Regions from separate parts of the Streptomyces sp. WI03-4A genome, predicted to be linked through region 1. Evidence: predicted binding sites of a transcription regulator. Region 1 holds the regulator's gene; the other holds the start of a gene.

Region 1 (7,593 bases):
GGAGACTCCGCCTTCGGGCCCGACGACCAGCACGATCTCGCCCCGGTCGGGGAGTTCGGCGGTGGCCAGCGGGGCGCTGCCGTGTTCGAAGTCGGAGTGCAGCACGGCGGCGAAGTCGGCCTCGGCGAGGAGCGCGGCGACCTGCTTGGTGGTGGCCGCGTCCGCGATCTCGGGGAAGCGGACCCGGCGGGACTGCTTGCCGGCCTCCCGGGCGGTGGCCCGCCACCTGCCGAGGGCCTTCAGCCCGCGCTCGCCCCGCCACTGGGTGATGCAGCGGGCCGCCTGCCAGGGCACGACGGCGTCGACGCCGACCTCGGTCATGGTCTCGACGGCGACCTCGCCGCGGTCGCCCTTGGGCAGGGCCTGCACGACGGTGATGCGCGGTGCGGGCTCCGGCTCCTCGGCGACGGTGCCCAGGCGGACGATCAGCCGGTCCTTGCCCTCGGTGGCGATCACCTCGCACACGGCGTGACGTCCGGCGCCGTCGGTGAGGACGACCTCCTCGCCCGGCTGGAGCCGCTTGACCGAGACCGCGTGGCGGCCTTCGGGGCCGTCCAGGACGTAGCGGTGACCGTCCGCGTCGAAGTGCTCGACGACGAAGACCGGTGCGGTCATCGCCCCTCACCTCCCGTGCCGGCCGGGCCCGACAACGCTGTCCGGGCCGCGGTGAGTTCGGCCGCCAGCACCCGCACCAGTTCCCCGGCGGGCAGCTCGCGGGCCATCCGGTGGCCCTGGCCGGCCCACAGCGCCATGCCCTGGGCGTCTCCGGCCTTGGCGGCGGCCTTGCGCAGCGGCGAGGTCAGGTGGTGGACCTCGGGGTACGCGGCGGGGGCGTACGGGCCGTGCTCGCGCAGGAAGCGGTTGACCAGGGCGCGCGCCGGGCGGCCGGAGAAGGCCCGGGTCAGCTCGGTGCGCGCGAACAGCGGGTTGGTCAGCGCCTGCTTGTGCGGGGCGGGTGCGCCGGACTCGTGGGTGGCGACGAACGCGGTGCCGAGCTGGGCCGCGCTCGCGCCCGCGGCGATGACGGCGGCGATCTGGGCGCCGCGCATGATGCCGCCGGCGGCGACGATCGGGACGCGCACGGTCTCGCGGATCTGCGCGACCAGCGAGAGCAGCCCGATGCCGGAGCCGTCGTTCTCCGCGAGGTCCCGGTGGGTGCCCTGGTGGCCGCCGGCCTCCACGCCCTGCGCGATCACCGCGTCCGCACCGGCCCGCTCGACGGCGAGGGCCTCCTCGGCGGTGGTGGCGGTGACCAGGGTGAGGGTTCCGGCCCGGCGCAGCGAGTCGAGGACGTCCCGGCCCGGCACGCCGAAGTGGAAGGAGACCACCGGGACCGGGTTGTCGAGGAGGACGGCGAGCTTGGCGTCGTAGCCGTCGTCGCGTCCGCTGTCTGGGTCGCCGAGCTCGGTCTCGTACCAGGCGGCCTCGCCGGCCAGCTGGTGCGCGTAGACCTCCACCGCGCCCGACTCCGCGTACTCGGGCTGGGGCATGAAGAGGTTCACGCCGAACGGGCGGGCCGTGAGCCCTCGCAGCTGCTTGATCTCCTGGTACATGCCGTCGGCGGTCTTGTACCCGGCGGCGAGGAAGCCGAGACCGCCCGCCTCGGACACGGCGGCCGCGAGCTGCGGGACGGAGACACCGCCCGCCATGGGGGCCTGCACGATCGGAAGTGGAAAGAGATCGGTCAGTGCGGAGGACATGACCGCATGTTGTCACGTCCTCGAAACAAGTCCGAATCCGGGCGTCCGGCGGCATAGGCCAGTGACACAGGGTGTCCGAACGCCCCCCGCGCACCGCCGCGGGCCGCGGTTCCGGCCGCCGCCGGAGCGGCGGTCCGGACCGGGTCCGGACCGCCCTGCCGGCCGGCGTCAGCGCCCGTTGAAGGCGTCCTTCAGCCGCGAGAACAGGCCCTGCTGGCCCGGCTGGAACTGGCCCTGGGGCCGCTCCTCGCCGCGCAGCTTCGCCAGCTCGCGCAGCAGCCGCTCCTGCTCGGGGTCGAGCTTGGTCGGCGTGGTGACCTCGACGTGCACGATCAGGTCGCCCCGGCCGCCGCCGCGCAGGTGCGTGACGCCCCGGTTGTGCAGCGGGATCGACTGGCCGGACTGGGTGCCGGGCCGGATGTCGACCTCCTCCATCCCGTCCAGGGTCTCCAGCGGCACCTTGGTGCCGAGGGCCGCCGCGGTCATCGGGATGGTGACCGTGCAGTGCAGGTCGTCGCCGCGCCGCTGGAAGGTCGAGTGCGGCAGCTCGTGGATCTCGACGTAGAGGTCGCCGGCCGGACCGCCGCCGGGGCCGACCTCGCCCTCGCCGGCGAGCTGGATCCGGGTGCCGTTGTCGACACCGGCCGGGATCTTCACCGTCAGGGTGCGGCGGGAGCGGATCCGGCCGTCGCCCGCGCACTCCGGGCACGGGGTCGGCACGACCGTGCCGAAGCCCTGGCACTGGGGGCAGGGGCGGGAGGTCATGACCTGGCCCAGGAAGGACCGGGTCACCTGGGAGACCTCGCCGCGGCCGCGGCACATGTCACACGTCTGGGCGCTGGTGCCGGGCGCCGCGCCCTCGCCGTTGCAGGTGTTGCAGACGATCGCGGTGTCGACCTGGATGTCCTTGGTCGTCCCGAAGGCCGCCTCGTCCAGCTCGACCTCGATGCGGATCATCGCGTCCTGGCCGCGTCGGGTGCGCGAGCGCGGCCCGCGCTGCGACGCCGTGCCGAAGAACGCGTCCATGATGTCGGAGAAGTTGCCGAAGCCGCCGGCGCCGAAGCCGCCCGCGCCCGCGCCGCCCGCCTGGGAGAGCGGGTCGCCGCCGAGGTCGTAGACCTGCTTCTTCTGCGGGTCCGACAGCACCTCGTAGGCGGCGTTGATCTCCTTGAACCGCTCCTGGGTCTTCGGATCGGGGTTGACGTCCGGGTGCAGCTCGCGCGCGAGCCGACGGAACGCCTTCTTGATCTCATCCTGCGACGCGTCGCGGCGCACGCCGAGAACGGCGTAGTAGTCCGTGGCCACTTACGACTCCGCCAGGATCTGTCCGACGTACCGTGCCACTGCGCGTACCGCTCCCATCGTTCCCGGATAGTCCATGCGGGTCGGTCCGACCACGCCGAGCTTGGCAACCGCCTCGCCGCCCGAACCGTAGCCGACCGACACCACGGAGGTGGAGTTGAGTCCCTCATGGGCGTTCTCGTGCCCGATGCGCACCATCACGCCCGGATCCTTCGCCTCGCCCAGGAGCTTGAGGAGCACGACCTGCTCCTCAAGAGCCTCCAGCACGGGCCGGATCGTGAGGGGGAAATCATGTCCGAAACGGGTGAGATTGGCGGTGCCGCCGATCATCAACCGCTCCTCGTTCTCCTCCACCAGTGTCTCCAGCAGGGTGGAGAGCACGGTGGAGACCGTACCGCGATCCTCGGCCTCGAAGCCCTCGGGCAGGTCCTCGACCAGGTGCGGCACATCGCTGAACCGGCGGCCGGCGACCCGGCTGTTCAGCCGGGCCCTGAGGTCGGCCAGGGATGCCTCGCCGAAGGGCGCCGGGCAGTCGACCATCCGCTGCTCGACCCGGCCGGTGTCCGTGATCAGCACGAGCATCACCCGCGCGGGCGCGAGCGAGAGCAGCTCCACGTGCCGGACGGTGGACCGGGTCAGGGACGGGTACTGCACGACGGCGACCTGCCGGGTGAGCTGCGCGAGCAGGCGCACCGTGCGGGCCACGACGTCGTCGAGGTCGACGGCGCCCTCGAGGAAGTTCTGGATGGCCCGGCGCTCGGGCCCGGTCATCGGCTTGACACCCGCGAGCTTGTCCACGAACAACCGGTAGCCCTTGTCGGTGGGGATGCGCCCGGCGCTGGTGTGCGGCTGTGCGATGAAGCCCTCGTCCTCCAGGGCCGCCATGTCGTTGCGCACCGTCGCCGGGGAGACGCCGAGGTTGTGCCGTTCGGTGAGCGCCTTGGAGCCCACCGGCTCCTCGGTGCCCACGTAGTCCTGGACGATGGCGCGCAGCACCTGAAGCCTGCGTTCACTCAGCATCCGCGCGCACCTCCAGCATGTCGTCCCCTGGGACCTTCGAGTGGTCCACCTGGCACTCTGCGTGTCCGAGTGCCAGCGTTCCCCGGCCCAGTGTACGGCCGTGGGGTACTCACTGGGCAAGGTCGGTCCTGCCGTACGGGGTCGTACCGCTAGCGTCGCGGTATGACGGTGACTTGGGAAGAGCTGGGGTGGGAGCGGCTGGCCGACGGGATCGGCAGGTGCCGGCTGCCCGGCTGGGACTGCACCGCGGGCCTGGTGATCGGGCACGGCACGGCGCTGGTGGTGGACGCCGGGGCGAGCCTGGCCGAGGGCGCCCGGCTGCGGGAGTGCGCCGAGCGGCTGGCGGGCCGCCGTGTGACCCATCTCGCGCTGACCCATCCCCACTTCGACCACGTCTTCGGCACGGCCGCGTTCGCCGGGGCCGAGGTGTACGCGGCGGTGGGGGCGGAGGCGGTGTTCACCGGCGGACGCGAGGAACTGCGCCTGGACGCGGTCCGCAACGGCCTGCCGGCGGCGGACGCGGAGGAGGCGGTGGACACGCTGGCGGCCGGGGCGCCCCGGCATCCGGTCTCCGGCGAGCTGACGCTGGACCTCGGGGACGGCCGGCAGGCGCTGCTGGCCAACGTGGGGCCCGGGCACACCGCGCACGACCTGGCGGTGCTGGTACCCGGCTCCCCCGAGGTGGTGTTCTGCGGCGACCTGGTCGAGGAGTCCGGCACGCCGCAGGCGGGCCCGGACGCCGTGCCGTCGCGGTGGCCGGCCGCGCTCGACCGGCTGCTGGCGCTGGGCGGCGAGGACGCGCTGTACGTGCCCGGTCACGGTGCGGTGGTGGACGCCGGGTTCGTGCGGCGGCAACGCGACGAGCTGGCGGCGCGTTTCGGCGTGTCGTGAGCCCCGGGCGGCGGCTTCTCCTATCGTCACTCGAATGCGCCAGTACTCCGCCGACCTGACCCCGCCGTGGAAGAAGCCGAAGCCCGTCCCGGAGGTCGCGGCGGAGCCGGGTCTGGTGGTGGAGGAGGCGGGTACCGGGTTCTGCGGCGCGGTGATCCGCTGCGAGGCGGGCACGGTGACGCTGGCGGACCGCTTCGGCAAGCACCGGGTGTTCCCGCTGGAGCCGCGCGGCTTCCTGCTGGAGGGCCGGGCGGTCACCCTCGTACGGCCGGCCGCCGCTCCCCCGCGGCCCACCCGGACGGCGTCCGGTTCGGTGGCCGTCCCCGGGGCCCGGGCCCGGGTGGCCCGCGCCGGCCGCATCTACGTCGAGGGCCGGCACGACGCCGAGCTGGTGGAGAAGGTGTGGGGCGACGACCTGCGCATCGAGGGCGTGGTCGTGGAGTACCTGGAGGGCGTGGACGACCTGCCGGCGGTCGTGGCGGAGTTCGCGCCCGGGCCCGACGCCCGGCTCGGCGTGCTGGTGGACCACCTGGTGCCGGGCACCAAGGAGTGGCGGATCGCCGAGGCCGTGACGAGCGAGCACGCGCTGGTGGTCGGCCACCCGTACATCGACGTCTGGGAGGCCGTGAAGCCGTCCTCCGTGGGCATCCCCGACTGGCCCCGGGTGCCCCGCGGCCAGGACTGGAAGACGGGCGTGTGCCGGGCCCTGGGCTGGCCCGAGAACACGGGCGCGGCCTGGCAGCGCATCCTGTCCGGGGTGCGCTCCTACAAGGACCTGGAGCCGGAACTGCTGGGCCGAGTGGAGGAACTGATCGACTTCGTCACGGCCGGCGGTGGGGCTTGACGCCCCTGTAGGTGCCCGGCCGGTCAGTCCACCAGGTCCCGCACCACCGCGTCCGCCAGCAGGCGGCCGCGCAGGGTCAGGGCGGCGCGGCCCTCGGTGTAGGGGGTCCGCTGGAGGAGGCCGTCGGTCAGGGCGCGGCGGGCGGCCGCGAGGCCGGCCTCCTTGAGCAGGGAGAGCGGGACGCCCTCGCTCAGGCGCAGTTCCAGAAGGATCCGTTCGACCCGGCGGTCCTCGTCGGAGAGCAGTTCGCGGCCCGCGCCCGGGGAGCGGCCCGACGCCAGGGCCGCCGCGTAGGCGCCCGGGTGCTTGACGTTCCACCAGCGCACGCCGCCCACGTGCGAGTGGGCGCCGGGGCCCGCGCCCCACCAGTCCGCGCCCCGCCAGTACAGCTCGTTGTGCAGGCAGCGCCCGGCCTCGGAGGTGGCCCAGTTGGAGACCTCGTACCAGTCGAAGCCCGCCGCCGACAGGGTCTCCTCGGCGATCAGGTAGCGGTCGGCGTGCACGTCGTCGTCCGTCATCGGGACCTCGCCCCGGCGGATGCGGCGGGCGAGCTGGGTGCCCTCCTCGACGATGAGGGCGTAGGCGCTGACGTGGTCGGGGCCGGCGCCGATGGCCGCCTCCAGGGACGCCCGCCAGTCGTCGTCGGACTCGCCGGGGGTGCCGTAGATCAGGTCGAGGTTGACGTGCTCGAAGCCCGCCGCCCTCGCCTCCGCCACGCACGCCTCGGGGCGGCCCGGGGTGTGGGTGCGGTCCAGGACGCTCAGCACGTGCCGCCGCGCGCTCTGCATGCCGAAGGAGATCCGGTTGAAACCGCCCTCCCGCAGGGTGGCGAGGTAGGCCGGGTCCACCGACTCCGGGTTCGCCTCCGTGGTGATCTCGGCGTCCGGCGCCAGGCCGAACTCGTCGCGCACGGCGGCCAGCATCCGGACGAGGTCGTCGGCGGCCAGCAGCGTCGGCGTGCCGCCGCCGACGAAGACCGTGCGGACCTCGCGCGGGTCGTCGCCGAGGACCTTGCGCGCGAGCCGGACCTCGTCGGTCAGGGTGTCCGCGTAGTTGTCCCGGGACGCCAGCACCCCGCCCGTGCCGCGCAGCTCGGAGGCGGTGTACGTGTTGAAGTCGCAGTAGCCGCAGCGGGTGGCGCAGTACGGGACGTGCAGGTAGAAGCCGAGGGGACGCTCGGCGGCCCCGGCGAGCGCGGCGGCGGGCAGCGCGCCGTCGGCGGGGACGGGCTCGCCGTCGGGAAGTGCGGAAGGCATGTCCCCCATTGTCCCGTACGGCGGCGGTCACCCGGCCTGGAGCACCAGCAGGGCCAGATCGTCCTCGGGCAGGCCGCCGCCGAACTCGTGCACCAGGCGGCGGATCCTTTCGGCGATCAGCTCGGCGCTCAGCCCCGCGCAGCCGGACAGGGCCCGGGCCAGCCCGTCGCCGTCGTCGAACTGGCGGGAGCCGGAGCGGCGCTCGGTGACACCGTCGGTGACGCACAGCAGGCTGTCGCCGGGCCCGAGCTCGACGGTCTCGCTGGTGTACGTCTCGTCCTCCACCACGCCGAGCAGGGTCTGCGGGCGGGCGGCGGTGCGCACCTCGCCGTCGGGGCGCAGGAGCAGCGGCAGGGGGTGCCCGGCGGAGGCGAGCGTGCAGCGGACGCCTCCGTCGTGCGGGGTCAGCTCGCCGTAGAGGAGCGACAGGAAGCGGGTCTGGGGGCCGTCCCCGGCGGCCACGGGACGGCCGCCGGCGGCGACGAGCGCGCGGGCGGCCGCGTCGGCGGCCTCGGTGGCGTCGTCCAGCAGGAGCTGGTTGAGCCGGTCGAGGACGTCGGCGACCCGGTAGCCCTCGCGG
Region 2 (7,593 bases), on a different contig from region 1:
GGTGGTGCCGCCGCTCCGGTGGGAAAATGGTCGGGTCGGTACCGGACCAGGGGGGCCGGAGGCGGTGGGACATGACCTTCGTACAGCTCATCGAGTGCAGGACGAGCCGGCTGGACGAGATGAACCGGCTCTTGGACGACTGGGTCACGCAGAGCAAAGGACGGCGTACGGCGACGCACGCGGTCGTCGGCAAGGACCGCTCGGACGCGTCGCACATCGTCGAGGTGGTGGAGTTCCCGTCGTACGAGGAGGCGATGCGGAACTCGAACCTGCCGGAGACCGGCAAGATCTTCCAGGACATGGTCGCGCTGTGCGACGAGATGCCGACGTTCACGGACCTGGACGTCGTCAGGGACGAGCAGTTGGGCCTCGATGCCGTACGGCGGCTCTTCGCGGCCCTGGAGAGCGAGGGCGAGCTGCCGCCGCTCAACGACCTGCTGGACGAGGACATCCACAGCCACGACCCGGTGAACCCGCAGGACACCATCGGCCTGGACGGCGTCCGCGCCGAGTACCGGATGTGGCGCGGCGCGTTCGACTTCGCCTTCATCGTCGACGACGTGCTGGCCCAGGGCGACCAGGCCTGCGCCCGCTGGACCTGGCACGCGACCCACAAGGGCGACTTCCTGGGCATCCCGGCGACCGGCCGCCAGGTCACCATGACCGGCATGACCCTCTTCCGCTTCGGCCCCCACGGCAAGATCACCGAAATCTGGTGGCAGGACGATCAGCTGGGGCTGATGCAGCAGCTCGGGGCGCTGGACGAGCTGGAGCGGTAGGACGGGACCGGACGGCCGGTGCCCGGCACCCCCGAGGGGGTGCCGGGCACCGGCTGTTCGGCTGGGGTCGGCGCGAGACTAGTGGGAGTGGCCGTGACCGTGGCCGTGGCCCGCCTCGGCCGGCTCCTCTTCCTTCTTCTCGACGACCAGGGTCTCGGTCGTCAGGAGGAGGGAGGCGATGGAGGCGGCGTTCTCCAGGGCGGAGCGGGTGACCTTGACCGGGTCGATGACGCCGGCCTTGACCAGGTCGCCGTACTCGCCGGTGGCGGCGTTGTAGCCGTTGCCCTTGTCGAGCTCGGCCACCTTGGAGACGATCACGTAGCCCTCGAGGCCGGCGTTCTCGGCGATCCAGCGCAGCGGCTCGACGGCGGCGCGGCGGACGACCGCGACACCCGTGGCCTCGTCGCCGGTCTTGTCGAGGTTGCCCTCGAGGACCTTGACGGCGTGGACCAGAGCGGAGCCACCACCGGAGACGATGCCCTCCTCGACCGCGGCGCGGGTCGCGGAGATGGCGTCCTCCAGACGGTGCTTCTTCTCCTTCAGCTCCACCTCGGTGGCGGCGCCGACCTTGATCACGCACACGCCGCCGGCCAGCTTCGCGAGGCGCTCCTGGAGCTTCTCGCGGTCCCAGTCGGAGTCGGTGTTCTCGATCTCGGCCTTGATCTGGCCGATGCGGCCCGCGACGTCGGCGGAGTCGCCGCCGCCGTCGACGATCGTGGTGTCGTCCTTGGTGACGGTCACGCGGCGGGCGGAGCCCAGCACGTCGAGGCCGACCTGGTCGAGCTTGAGGCCGACCTCCTCGGAGATGACGGTGCCGCCGGTGAGGGTGGCGATGTCCTGCAGCATGGCCTTGCGGCGGTCACCGAAGCCCGGGGCCTTCACCGCGACGGCGTTGAAGGTGCCGCGGATCTTGTTGACGACCAGGGTCGACAGGGCCTCGCCCTCGACGTCCTCGGCGATGATCAGCAGGGGCTTGGAGGCGCCGGCCTGGATGACCTTCTCCAGCAGCGGCAGCAGGTCCTGGATGGAGCTGACCTTGCCCTGGTTGATGAGGATGTAGGGGTCGTCGAGGACGGCCTCCATGCGCTCCTGGTCCGTGACGAAGTACGGCGACAGGTAGCCCTTGTCGAAGGCCATGCCCTCGGTGAAGTCCAGCTCCAGACCGAAGGTGTTGGACTCCTCGACGGTGATGACACCGTCCTTGCCGACCTTGTCCATCGCCTCGGCGATCAGCTCGCCGACCTGCTGGTCCTGGGCGGACAGCGCGGCCACGGCGGCGATGTCGGACTTCTCGTCGATCGGGCGGGCCGAGGCGAGGAGCTCGTCGGAGACGGCCTTGACCGCGGCGTCGATGCCCTTCTTGAGGGCGGCCGGGGAGGCGCCGGCGGCGACGTTCTTCAGGCCCTCGCGCACCAGCGCCTGGGCGAGCACCGTGGCGGTGGTGGTGCCGTCACCAGCGATGTCGTTGGTCTTGGTCGCCACCTCCTTCACCAGCTGCGCGCCGAGGTTCTCGTACGGGTCGTCGATCTCGACCTCACGGGCGATCGTGACACCGTCGTTGGTGATGGTGGGGGCGCCGAACTTCTTGTCGATGACGACGTTGCGGCCCTTGGGGCCGATCGTCACCTTCACCGTGTCGGCCAGCTTGTTGACGCCGCGCTCAAGGGCGCGACGGGCGTCCTCGTCGAACTTCAGAATCTTCGCCATGACAGCGGAAGCCCTCTCGGAAATCTGTGGGTGTAAAGACGACTGCGCCCCGGGCGCCCGGCTTCGTTATCGGTCGCGGGGGCCAGGGGCGCAGGTCAAGAGCAAAAGGTGCTCGAGGTGACTACTTCTCGATGATCGCGAGGACGTCGCGAGCCGAGAGGACGAGGTACTCCTCGCCGTTGTACTTCACCTCGGTGCCGCCGTACTTGCTGTACAGGACGACGTCGCCGACCTTGACGTCGAGCGGAAGGCGCTCGCCGTTCTCGAAACGGCCCGGGCCCACGGCGAGGACGGCGCCCTCCTGGGGCTTCTCCTTCGCGGTGTCCGGGATGACCAGGCCAGAGGCGGTGGTCTGCTCGGCGTCGAGCGGCTGGACCACGATGCGGTCCTCGAGCGGCTTGATGGCAACCTTGGAGCTGGTGGTCGTCACGATCCGACCTCCCCCTTCGGAGATCTCACGGGGTTAACTGTCTGAGGTGGCGACCAGGTGGATCCGTCGTCGCGGGTGCCGGACCTGCCCGTCGCGTATTTGGCACTCTCCAGGGGGGAGTGCCAAAGCCGAGACTATGACCGGGGTTAGCACTCGGTCAAGCGGAGTGCCAATTACGGCGGCGCGTCGTGGATCATCGGCCCCGGCCGGCCCCCGGAGTGCCGGGCGTCCTACAGGTAGTCCTCGAGGCGTCCCACGGTCAGGCCCCGGGCCTGCGCCTCGCGCAGCAGGCGGCGCGTGCGCTCCTTGAAGTCGGGGCCCGTGGCCTCGTCGGGGCCGACGAGGACGATGTCGCCGGGCCCCAGGCGGTGGGCGCCCCTGGCGTAGGTGATGCCGTCGGAGGTCATGGCGGCGCGCCACAGCACGAGCGCGGAGACGCCGCAGTCGGCGGCGGCGCGCAGGGTCGTGGTGTCGTACGTGCCGTAGGGCGGGCGGAAGAGGCGGGGGCGCAGGCCGAAACGGGACCTCAGCTTCTCCTGCTGGCCGCAGATCTCCGCGCGCTGCCCGGCGTACGGCAGTCCGGCCATCGCCGGATGGTCCAGGGTGTGGTTCTCGATGCCGGCGCCCACCGCGCGCAGCCGGGCGAAGTGGCCGTAGCCCGGGCCCACGACGCTGTCGGTCAGGAAGAAGCTGACCGGCAGCCGCAGGTCGCGGACCATGTCGACGAAGCGCGGGTCCCGTTCGGCGCCGTCGTCGTAGGTGAGGAAGACGACCTTGTCGGAGGTGGCGACGCGGTGCACCACCCGGAGCGGCGAGGTGCCCGGGCGCTGGGCCGTCAGCGGCCGGGCCGGGTGGCTGGGCGGCGCGGCGAGCGGGGCGGCCAGGCCCCACCGGCGGTAGACCTGGTCCCCGGCCGGGCTCGACGCCCGTACCCCCTGGGCCGCGCGCTTGCCCAGGCGTTCGATGGGGTCGACGGACTGGGCGCAGCCGGCGAGCAGGAGGACCGAGGCGAGGGCGGCACCCAGCGCGGCGGCCGGACCGGCCCGCGGCGCGCCGGTCCCGGACCGCCCGGCCCGCGCCCCACCACGCCCACCGTCGCGCCCGGCCCGCGCACCACCACGCCCACCGTCGCGCCCGGCCCGCACGCCACCAGGCCCACGGTCGCGCCCACCGCCGCGCTCGTCGCCAGAGACCCACCCCCGCCACGACACCGGCCCAGGCCGCGGCTTCGGCCCCGGCCCGGGTGCCGGCTCCGGCGTGGCGGACCCGGTACGCCGGTGCCGCCGGGCCCGCGGGGCTCGTAGGACCCGCGGGGCCCGCCCGTCACCCCCCGTCGGCCCCCCGCGCCTCACAGGTAGTCCTCCAGGCGCGCCACGGCGTACCCGTCACGCGTGACCTTGTTCAGGAAGCGGCGCATGTCGTCGACCATCGTGCCGTTCCAGTCGTTGCGGCCGCGGAAGTGGGTGAGCACGATGTCGCCGGGGTGCAGGCTGCGGTCGTCGTCGCGGTACTCCCAGTGGTCGACGAAGACCTCCTCGTCCCAGATGGGCGCGTATTTGATCCCGCAGGACTTGGCGGCGCGCAGGGTGTCGCCGTTGTAGTCGCCGTAGGGCGGCCGGAAGACCGTCGGCGCCTTGCCGAACTGCTTCTTCATGATGGCCTGCATGCCGCAGATCTCGTCCTTCTGCTCCTCGTAGGAGAGACCGGGCAGGTAGGGATGGGTGAGGGTGTGGTTGTTGAGGGTGTGGCCCTCGGCCTGCATCCTGCGGAAGTAGCCGTAGTCGTTCTTGACGAGGTAGTTGCTGAGGAACGCCGAGTACGGGACCTTCAGGTCGCTCATCATGCGCAGGAAGTCCGGGTCCTTGTCGTCACCGTCGTCGATGGTGAGGAACACGACCTTCTGCCTGGTCGGAACGGTGGTGAAGACCGGGGGCAGGTTCTCCTCCTGCTGGCCGTCCACCTCGAAGCCGGCGCGTGGGGTGATCCTCGGCCTGACGGCCGGCGGGGCCGGCGGCGTGAGCGGCACCTGGTCCAGGTTCCAGCGCCGGGCGGCGGCGACCAGGCGCTCGTGCTCGGCGGCGAGGCGCGCCCGGGGGTCCGTGGGGCGGTCGGGGCCGCCCTGGCCGGGCTGCCGGCCGGGGGCGCCCCCGGAGCCGGAGTCCGTGCCCGGGGCGGAGCAGCCGGAGGCGACGGCGGCGCAGGCCAGGGCGGCCAGCCCGCTGCGGAGGACGACTCGCTGGAGCCGTGCCCGAAATTTGTCATTTTGTACTACGACTCGCATGGTGCCGGATCCTCGCAGGCCGCGGCGCCGAACCCGGGCCGACACCGCCGCCCGCAAGCGCACCGTCCACCGACTGGCCCACAATGACCCGGTGAACGACCTCGCCCTCCTCCTCACCCCCGAAGGCCGCGCCCTCCTCGACGAGGTGCGCGACACCGACCCCGCACGGGAGCTGTCCGTCGCCACCCGGCTGCGCCGCGAGCACCCGGCCGACCTGGTGTCGGCGGCGCTCGGACAGGCCCGGCTGCGGCAGCGGGCGGCCGCGAAGTTCGGGGCCGGGGACGCGGGGCGGATGTTCTTCACGCCGAACGGGGTCGAGCAGTCGACCCGGGCGAGCGTGGCGGCGTACCGGGCGGACCGGATGAAGGACCTGGGCGTGACCTCGGTCGCCGACCTGTGCTGCGGGATCGGCGGCGACGCGATCGCGCTGGCCCGGGCCGGCATCCGGGTGCTGGCCGTGGACCGGGACCCGCTGGCGGCGGCCGCGGCGCGGGCGAACGCGGCGGCGCTGGGGCTCGACGGGCTGATCGAGGTGCGCGAGGCGGACGTCACGGAGGTGAGCACCCAGGGGTACGACGCCGTGTTCGTGGACCCCGCGCGGCGCGGCGGGCGGGGCCGGATCTTCGACCCCGAGGCCTACTCACCGCCCCTGTCGTGGGCGGTGGAGACGGCGCTCGGCGCTCCCCGCGCCGCGCTGAAGATCGCGCCCGGCATCCCGCACGAGGCGATCCCCGCCGAGGCGGAGGCCGAGTGGATCTCGGACGGCGGGGACGTGAAAGAGGCCGTGCTGTGGTTCGGGGCCGGCGCGCCGGGCACTGTGCGGGCCACGCTGCTGCCGGGCCCGCGCACCCTGCCGGGACGCGGCCTGCCCGACCCGGAGGTGCGGCCGGTGGGGCGGTACCTGTACGAGCCCGACGGCGCCGTCATCCGCGCCCACCTGGTCGCCGAGGTGGCCGAGGAGGTCGGCGGCGGCCTCCTCGACGCGACGATCGCGTACGTCACCGCCGACGCGCTGCGCCCGACGCCGTACGCCACCGCCTACGAGATCACGGACCGGCTCCCGTTCAACGTGAAGCGGCTGAAGGCCCTGCTGCGGGAGCGCGAGGTGGGCGTCCTGACGGTGAAGAAGCGGGGCTCGGCGGTCGAGCCGGAGGAACTGCGCAGGAAGGTCAGGCCCCAGGGCCCGAACTCCGCCACGGTCTTCCTCACCCGTGTCGCGGGCGCCCCCACCATGCTGCTCGGCCACCCGGCCCGCTGACACACGCGCCCGCTCAGCCGTCGCCGGCGGCCCGGCTCAGCAGGAGCGCGCGTTCGCGTGCGTTGCGGGTCAGGGACGCCGCGCGGGCGAACTCCGCGCGGGCCTCCGCCGTGCGGCCCAGCCGGGTCAGCAGGTCGCCGCGCACGCTGGGGAGCAGGTGGTAGTCGCGCAGGGCGGGTTCCGCCGCGAGCGCGTCCACCAGCCGCAGGCCCTCGGCGGGGCCGTCGGTCATCGACACGGCGACGGCCCGGTTGAGCTCGACGACCGGGGACGGGGAGCGGGCCGCGAGCAGCCCGTACAGGGTGGCGATGGTCCGCCAGTCGGTCTCCTCGTAGGTGTACGCGTGCGCGTGACAGGCGGCGATGGCGGCCTGGAGGCCGTAGGGGCCGGGAGCGCCGGTGCCGGTGGCGTCGGCGCGGGCGAGGGCCTGCACGCCGCGGGCGATGAGCATGCGGTTCCAGCGGCGCCGGTTCTGGTCCTTCAGCAGCACCGGTGTGCCGTCGGGGCCGGTGCGGGCCGCGGCGCGGGAGGCCTGGAACTCCAGCAGCGCGGTCAGCCCGTGCACCTCGGGCTCCTTGGGCATCAGCGTGGACAGCACCCGGGCCAGGCGCAGCGCGTCCTCGCACAGCCCGGGCCGCAGCAGGTCGTCGCCCGCGGTGGCCGCGTACCCCTCGTTGAAGATCAGGTAGATGACGTCCAGGACCGAGCCCAGGCGGGCCTCGCGGTCGGGGCCGTAGGGCACCTCGAAGGCGACGTTCCTGGTCGCCAGGGTGCGCTTGGCGCGGACGACGCGCTGGGCGACCGTGGGCTCCGGGACGAGGAAGGCACGGGCGATCTCGGCCGTGGTCAGGCCGCCGAGCAGCCGCAGGGTGAGCGCGGTGCGGGCCTCCGGGGACAGCACCGGATGGCAGGTGGTGAAGACGAGCCGCAGCAGGTCGTCGTCGATGTCCTCGGGGTCGGCGGGCTCCTCGGGCGGGGCGGTGGTCTCCAGGTCCCGGCCGATCTCGGCGAGCTTGCGGGCGTACGTCTCGCGGCGCCGGACGAGGTCGACGGCGCGGTGCCGGGCGGTGGCCATGAGCCAGGCGCCGGGGTTGCCGGGCACGCCGTCCCGGGGCCACTGTTCCATCGCCGCGACGAG

What was found. Region 1 encodes HrcA, which represses chaperone genes, less so after heat shock. Its sites were predicted from a motif close to TTNGCACTCNGNNNNNCNGAGTGCNAA; they were not measured.
Region 2: the regulator HrcA is predicted to act here: its motif matches at 3,063-3,089, upstream of groES (co-chaperone GroES).

What each region holds. Positions count from the first base shown of each region.
Region 1 is NZ_JARAUO010000038.1:86,248-93,840, forward strand. It holds gene PV343_RS30535 (16S rRNA (uracil(1498)-N(3))-methyltransferase) at 1-615, opposite strand, end outside; gene PV343_RS30540 (nitronate monooxygenase) at 612-1,700, opposite strand; gene dnaJ (molecular chaperone DnaJ) at 1,869-3,005, opposite strand; gene hrcA (heat-inducible transcriptional repressor HrcA) at 3,006-4,022, opposite strand; gene PV343_RS30555 (MBL fold metallo-hydrolase) at 4,185-4,913, shown strand; gene PV343_RS30560 (DUF3097 domain-containing protein) at 4,948-5,757, shown strand; gene hemW (radical SAM family heme chaperone HemW) at 5,781-7,013, opposite strand; partial or broken gene PV343_RS30570 (SpoIIE family protein phosphatase) at 7,041-7,593, opposite strand, start outside.
Region 2 is NZ_JARAUO010000043.1:50,882-58,474, forward strand. It holds gene PV343_RS32575 (ester cyclase) at 72-779, shown strand; gene groL (chaperonin GroEL) at 858-2,486, opposite strand; gene groES (co-chaperone GroES) at 2,608-2,916, opposite strand; gene PV343_RS32590 (polysaccharide deacetylase family protein) at 3,147-3,941, opposite strand; gene PV343_RS32595 (polysaccharide deacetylase family protein) at 4,265-5,197, opposite strand; gene PV343_RS32600 (THUMP-like domain-containing protein) at 5,289-6,455, shown strand; gene PV343_RS32605 (RNA polymerase sigma factor) at 6,469-7,593, opposite strand, start outside.